Regions from separate parts of the Colwellia sp. MB3u-4 genome, predicted to be linked through region 2. Evidence: predicted binding sites of a transcription regulator. Region 2 holds the regulator's gene; the other holds the start of a gene.

Region 1 (3,438 bases), on a different contig from region 2:
CTCCCAGTCTAAATGTAAGGGTTCAGCGGTAACATTATCGATTTCTTTTTTGTAAGTATCGATAGGTAATATACCTTGAGATAAACGCGTTTCATTAAATTTAGGGCAAGCACCTCGTTCAATAGCTAACTGATTTGACGCTTTTAGCAAGTAGTATTGAATCGCTTCAAAAGTACGATGAGTTAAGTTATTGGCACTACCGTTTGAGTAGTAAACCCCATTTTTTGCTAAGTAATAAGCGTAGTTAATCACACCTATACCTAATGTACGACGCCCCATAGTGGCGGTATGTGCTGCCGGAACTGGGTAATCTTGATAATCTAACAAGCTATCTAAAGCACGTACGGCTAAGTCAGCTAGACCATCAAATTCGTCAAGGCTTTTAATAGCACCTAAGTTAAACGCTGATAATGTACATAGGGCAATTTCACCATTGGGATCATTAACATCTTCCATCGGCTTGGTGGGTAAGGCAATTTCTAGACATAAATTACTTTGACGAATTGGTGCCACAGTGGGGTCAAATGGAGAATGTGTATTACAGTGATCAACGTTTTGTAAATAAATACGTCCTGTACTGGCGCGTTCTTGAGCAAATAAAGTGAACAGTTCTATCGCTTTAATACATTTTTTACGAATTGAATCATCAGCTTCGTATTGAACATAAAGCGCTTCAAATTTTTCTTGATCTTCAAAGAATGCATCGTATAAACCAGGTACATCACTTGGGCTAAACAAAGTAATAGATTGACCTTTGATCAAACGTTGGTACATCAATTTATTAAATTGTACGCCGTAATCTAAATGACGAACGCGGTTTTCTTCAACACCACGGTTATTTTTAAGTACGAGTAAACTTTCAACTTCTAAATGCCAAAGTGGATAGAACAGGGTCGCTGCACCACCACGAACACCACCTTGTGAACAACTTTTCACAGCGGTTTGAAAGTGCTTATAAAATGGAATACAACCGGTATGAAATGCTTCGCCATTGCGAATCGTGCTGCCTAATGCGCGAATACGACCAGCATTGATACCAATACCAGCACGTTGAGAAACATACTTAACAATGGAACTTGAGGTAGCATTGATTGAATCTAAACTATCGCCACACTCAATCAATACACATGATGAGAATTGACGAGTTGGGGTACGTACACCGGCCATAATAGGTGTTGGCAACGAAATTTTAAAGGTAGAGATAGCATCATAAAAACCTTTAACATAATCTAAGCGCGTTTCTTTCGGGTATTTAGCGAACAAACAAGCTGCGACTAAAATATAAAGAAATTGTGCACTTTCATAAATTTCACCGGTGACACGATTCTGTACTAGGTATTTACCTTCTAACTGCTTTACGGCTGCGTAACTGAAATTTAAATCACGGCCGTGGTCCATAAAGCTTTCTAACTGTTCAAATTCGTCAGCAGTGTAATCAATTAATAAATGCTGATCGTATTTACCTGCCTCTACTAGTTGTACGACATGTGGGTAAAGCTGAGGTGGCTCAAACTGACCGTATGCTTTTTTGCGCAAATGGAATATAGCTAAGCGCGCTGATAAATATTGATAATCAGGTGTTTCTTCTGAGATCAAATCAGCCGCTGCTTTAATAATAGTTTCATGAATGTCAGACGTTTTAATACCATCATAGAACTGAATATGAGACTTCAGCTCAACTTGAGAGACCGAGACATTGTCTAGGTCTTCAGCAGCCCAAGCAATTACTTTATGGATTTTTTCTAAGTCTATGAGTTCTTTTGAACCATTGCGTTTTGTGACAAAAAGTTTGTTAGTCATGCAGTACCTGTAAATCTGTTTGTTGTTATAAATACCCAAAATAGATGGATATAATGTTAATTGCCTCAAGATGATATTTACACAAGGTAAATTGTATTTCATTCAAAATACCTTTGAATGAAAAATGCACTATATCTTGGGGTTTTTAAGAAACTAATCACAAGATAGTGCGGTTTGTGTGATATTGCAAGAATAAAAGTTGTCGAATATTGGTTGCTTTTTTGACAGTGAAAGTTCTGTTAGTAACAACTAACTTAGTAGCTCTTTTCAATTTTGATTTTTCTAAAACGCAACGGTTATTTTAATTTTTTTTTAGCCCTAAATTATTTTAAGTTATTTTTTAGAGTTTATATGACTAAAGAGAATATTAAAAATATAAACCTTAATATTCAATGGCTTATATTTTTGGTTGATTCTTGGGCGCATTAATTGACGAATGATTATTTTATCAACGCTAATAGATGATATTTTGATGCTATTAATTAAAACGCTAGTGAATAAGGAGGAGGGATTAGCCACGAAAGCGTGCTGTTTTTAATATTTATACTCATTTGGTATTAGGCTAGATTTACTGTCAGTAAAACCGGTTAATCGCTTAATGTCATCAGCAAAGTAAAGCTGCACTGAAACTAACAAAGTAGTGCAGCTTATCATTCAGTATCGGTTAATAATTCAGTATCAGTTAATAAAGCTGAGTAGGTCTAATGGTGTAGCGATGATATGATCTGCTTGCCAAGTTTGACAATTTTCGTTGCTAAGAATATATCCCCATTTAGCCACGAACGTAGTCATTTCAGCGCGATTACCGGCTTGGATATCACGTAGAGCATCGCCAACATAAAAACACTGCTTATTATCAACATTAATTTGCTGACAAGCGTGTAATATTGGCTCAGGATCAGGCTTTCGTTTAGTTAAGGTGTCACCCCCGACCATAACAGCACAGTTTGCCAACTCAGAGTAATAAGGTAAAAGCAGTTTTGTTAAGCCCTCAGGTTTATTGGTGATAATACCCCAAGGTATATTGTTGGTTTCTAATTTTTTCAGTAATTGAGCAACGCCTGGATACAGGCAGGTATGCTCAGCAATATTTTCTTGATAGTAATGGAGAAATTGTTGACGTAAAACTTCATAGTCATATTGTTTAATGGCTGAGCCAAAACCTAGGTTTAGTAATCCTAAAGCACCGTCTGAAGCAATAGGGCGATAATCTTTTGCGGCGACAGTGGGCTTATTGTAATGGCTTAAAACATGATTTAATGCCGCGCCTAAATCATCAGCGGTATCTAATAGTGTGCCGTCTAAATCAAAAAGTACACTGGCAAGTTGCACAGTGGAATGATGGGGAGTTGACATAATATCGCTCTATTTCGTTATAATTATTTTTATCGGCGGGGTAGCGGCGAAAATAAAATTTTATTAACGCGTTAATTTGCACCCATGCTATTTTAAACGGCAGTTTCAGCGTTAAGCTAGCACAGCTAAACGCGTTGACAGCAAAGAATATAGTTGACATCAAGTGATGAGTTTAACTTATGATTTTCAGTCAACGGATTATAGTGAATACCGGCGGCATCGATGCATTTTAGCTCATACGACTCAGCCCATGCTATTAATGTTGATGGGCGAATAAAACTC
Region 2 (3,438 bases):
GGGCTTAGGTGGATAATAGCGCCTTGCCACCAGGGTAAGCGCAGGTGCGAGTTAACACAACCAAGTGTCATATGTATCGAATAATTCACGGCTTAATTTAATTTATTTGTATTTAATTTGTTTTTCAGCGTTACTTTGTGAATTAAATTTATTGTTTTTGCACTTTTAAAGCAGTATATTAGTTTCAACTATTTGTTGATGTTAGTACTAAAAACTTTTACAGCTAACTGCAAAGTATATTCGATTGCAAAATGAACTAAGAGAGCACGGTTTTATCGTGTACAAGCTCAGCAAGTTCAGGCAAAATATGCCGCAATTAATTTAGAACTAAAGCCAACCCCCAGTATTGCCAATGGCAGACTATTTGAGGATATAACATGTTTACACGTGATATGAATATTGCTGATTTTGATCCAGAACTTTATCAAGCAATGAGTAACGAAGTTGTTCGTCAAGAAGAACACATTGAACTCATCGCTTCGGAAAACTACTGTAGTCCACGTGTACTCGAAGCTCAAGGTTCACAACTGACGAATAAATACGCCGAAGGTTACCCAGGTAAGCGTTATTACGGTGGTTGTGAGTATGTGGATATTGCCGAGCAACTGGCTATTGATCGCGCAAAAGAATTATTTGGCGCCACTTATGCTAACGTGCAGCCACATGCCGGTTCACAAGCAAACGCTGCTGTTTTCCAAGCCTTAGTTTCTCCAGGCGGCAAAGTATTAGGTATGAGTTTAGCGCATGGCGGTCACTTAACGCATGGCTCACACGTAAACTTTTCGGGTAAGTCATATGAAGCTTTTCAATACGGTTTGCACCCTGAAACCGGTGATATTGATTATGTTGAATTAGAACGTTTAGCATTAGAGCATAAACCAGAGATGATCATTGGTGGTTTCTCAGCCTTTTCTGGTGTGGTTGATTGGGCTCGTATGCGTGAAATTGCCGATAAAGTCGGTGCTTACTTTTTCGTTGATATGGCTCACGTTGCCGGTTTAGTTGCTGCAGGTTTATACCCTAACCCAGTGCCACACGCCCATGTTGTAACGACAACAACTCACAAAACATTAGCAGGCCCACGTGGCGGCTTAATTGTTTCGGGTTGTGATGACGAAGCAGTTTATAAAAAATTGAACAGCGCGGTATTTCCTGGTGGTCAAGGTGGACCATTAATGCATGTTATTGCCGCAAAAGCCGTAGCATTTAAAGAAGCATTAGCGCCAGAGTTTAAAGTCTATCAGCAAAACGTGCTAGATAATGCTAAAGCTATGGTGGCGGTATTACAAGAACGTGGTTATAAAGTTGTCTCTAATGGCACAGATAACCATTTATTATTGCTTGATTTAATTGATAAAGATATTACGGGTAAAGATGCTGATGCCGCATTAGGTCGTGCTCATATCACAGTGAATAAAAACTCTGTACCTAATGATCCACGTTCACCTTTTGTGACTTCTGGCCTACGTTTAGGTACACCAGCTATTACTCGTCGTGGTTTTGGCGTTGAAGAAACCAAAACAACTACAGGTTGGATTTGTGATATTTTAGATGATATCAACAACGAAGCCGTGATCGCTAAAGTTCAAGCCGGCGTTAGTGAGCTTTGTGCTCGCTTCCCGGTTTATAAGTAATTATATTTAGCTTTTAACTAATCGTGTTATTTCCTGATTACACTTAAAATGGCCACCTTAGTGGCCATTTTTTTTAACTATTTTTTATTGGGCTAGTACTCGTTTGCCATTAATCGCAAACTATTTGGCTTAATGCAGTGTTTTCAATTAACATACCAAGATTAAATTGCTCATGACTTGCTAACTACGGAACTCATCCATGTATTGCCCCTTTTGTTCAGCCAACGAGACTAAAGTTATCGATTCACGTTTAGTGTCAGATGGTCACCAAGTCCGTCGTCGTCGTGAATGTTTAGCGTGCCATGAAAGATATACTACCTTCGAAAGTGCTGAGTTAGTGATGCCACGCATTATTAAGCGTGATGGCTCTCGAGAACCTTTTAACGAAGATAAAATGCGTAACGGTTTATTACGTGCATTAGAAAAAAGGCCGGTCAGCACCGAAGAAATAGAGTTGTCGATTAATAAACTCAAATCACAACTTAGAGCAACAGGCGAGCGCGAAGTGTCAAGTGAAATGCTCGGTACCATTATTATGGAACAGCTAAAAGTTTTAGATAAAGTCGCTTATATACGCTTTGCTTCAGTGTATCGCTCGTTTGAAGATATTAAAGAGTTTGGTGAAGAAATTGCCCGTTTAGGTGATGAATAAATAATTAGTTCGATCGGCATATAGCTTAAGCGCCATCACAGTTTAATTTTGAGTCCAGTAATGAGCCATTTTTCGTTAAAAGATCATCAATTTATGCAGCGCGCCATTAGCTTGGCAAAGCGTGGCCATTTTACCACCTCGCCTAATCCTCGCGTGGGTTGTGTCATTGTGTTGAAGGGCGAAGTGGTTGGTGAAGGTTTTCATCAAAAAGCAGGGCAAGGGCATGCTGAAGTTTATGCACTAAAACAGGCTGGAAGCAAAGCCAAAGGTGCCACTGCTTATGTCACGCTAGAGCCTTGTAGTCATTTTGGTTTAACACCGCCTTGTGCACAAGCGCTGATTAAAGCACAAGTGAGCCATGTTATTGCCGCTATGGTGGACCCGGATCCAAGAGTTTCGGGTCGTGGCCTTGAGTTGTTAACTGAGGCAGGAATAACCACACAGTTTGGTTTGCTTGAACAAGATGCTCGGGCATTAAACCCTGGTTTTATTCACTTAATGACCACCAAATTACCTTATGTTCGTTGTAAATTAGCGGCAAGCTTGGACGGAAAAACGGCTATGGCCAGTGGTGAAAGCCAGTGGATAACCTCAAGTGAAGCCCGCACTGATGTCCAGCGACTCAGAGCACAAAGTTGTGGCATTATTTGTGGCGCCGACTCTGTTATTTTTGACAATGCTAAAATGAATGTCCGTTGGCATGCATTAGGTGAGCTAAAGCAGCATTATGCTCAAGCAGATATTAGACAGCCAGTGCGTATTATTATTGATAGTAAAAACCGTTTAACACCTGATCTTGCAGTCTTTAAAACCAGCAGTAAAATAATATTAATTCGACAAACTATTGAAAATAGCCAAACTTGGCCGCATTTTGTAGAACAAGTGATTATTTCTAAAGCGGTCGATAGTGAATATATCGATCTCAGTTTATTGTTAGCTTACTTGGCTCAACAAGGCTTGAATGACATTTTAATTGAGTCAGGCGCTAAGCTAGCGGGCGCTTTTATTAGCGCAAACTTAGTTGATGAACTGGTACTTTACCAAGCACCAAAACTTATCGGTAGTGAGGGTAAAAGCCTACTTAATATGCCCGCAATATTGCAGCTATCAGCGGCTAAAAACCTTGATATAAATGATATTCGCATGGTGGGT

What was found. Region 2 encodes NrdR, which represses ribonucleotide reductase genes. Its sites were predicted from a motif close to AAACACNANATNTNGTGTTT; they were not measured.
Region 1: nrdA (class 1a ribonucleoside-diphosphate reductase subunit alpha) is a predicted target of NrdR. The motif match lies at 1,925-1,944, and genes of this name have one in related genera.

Annotation. Positions count from the first base shown of each region.
Region 1 is NZ_JACGVE010000078.1:62,683-66,120, reverse strand. Features, by position in the region: gene nrdA (class 1a ribonucleoside-diphosphate reductase subunit alpha) at 1-1,800, opposite strand, end outside; gene H4J61_RS09375 (HAD family hydrolase) at 2,479-3,156, opposite strand; gene ubiG (bifunctional 2-polyprenyl-6-hydroxyphenol methylase/3-demethylubiquinol 3-O-methyltransferase UbiG) at 3,282-3,438, opposite strand, start outside.
Region 2 is NZ_JACGVE010000082.1:25,940-29,377, forward strand. Features, by position in the region: gene glyA (serine hydroxymethyltransferase) at 378-1,634, shown strand; gene nrdR (transcriptional regulator NrdR) at 1,834-2,286, shown strand; gene ribD (bifunctional diaminohydroxyphosphoribosylaminopyrimidine deaminase/5-amino-6-(5-phosphoribosylamino)uracil reductase RibD) at 2,347-3,438, shown strand, end outside.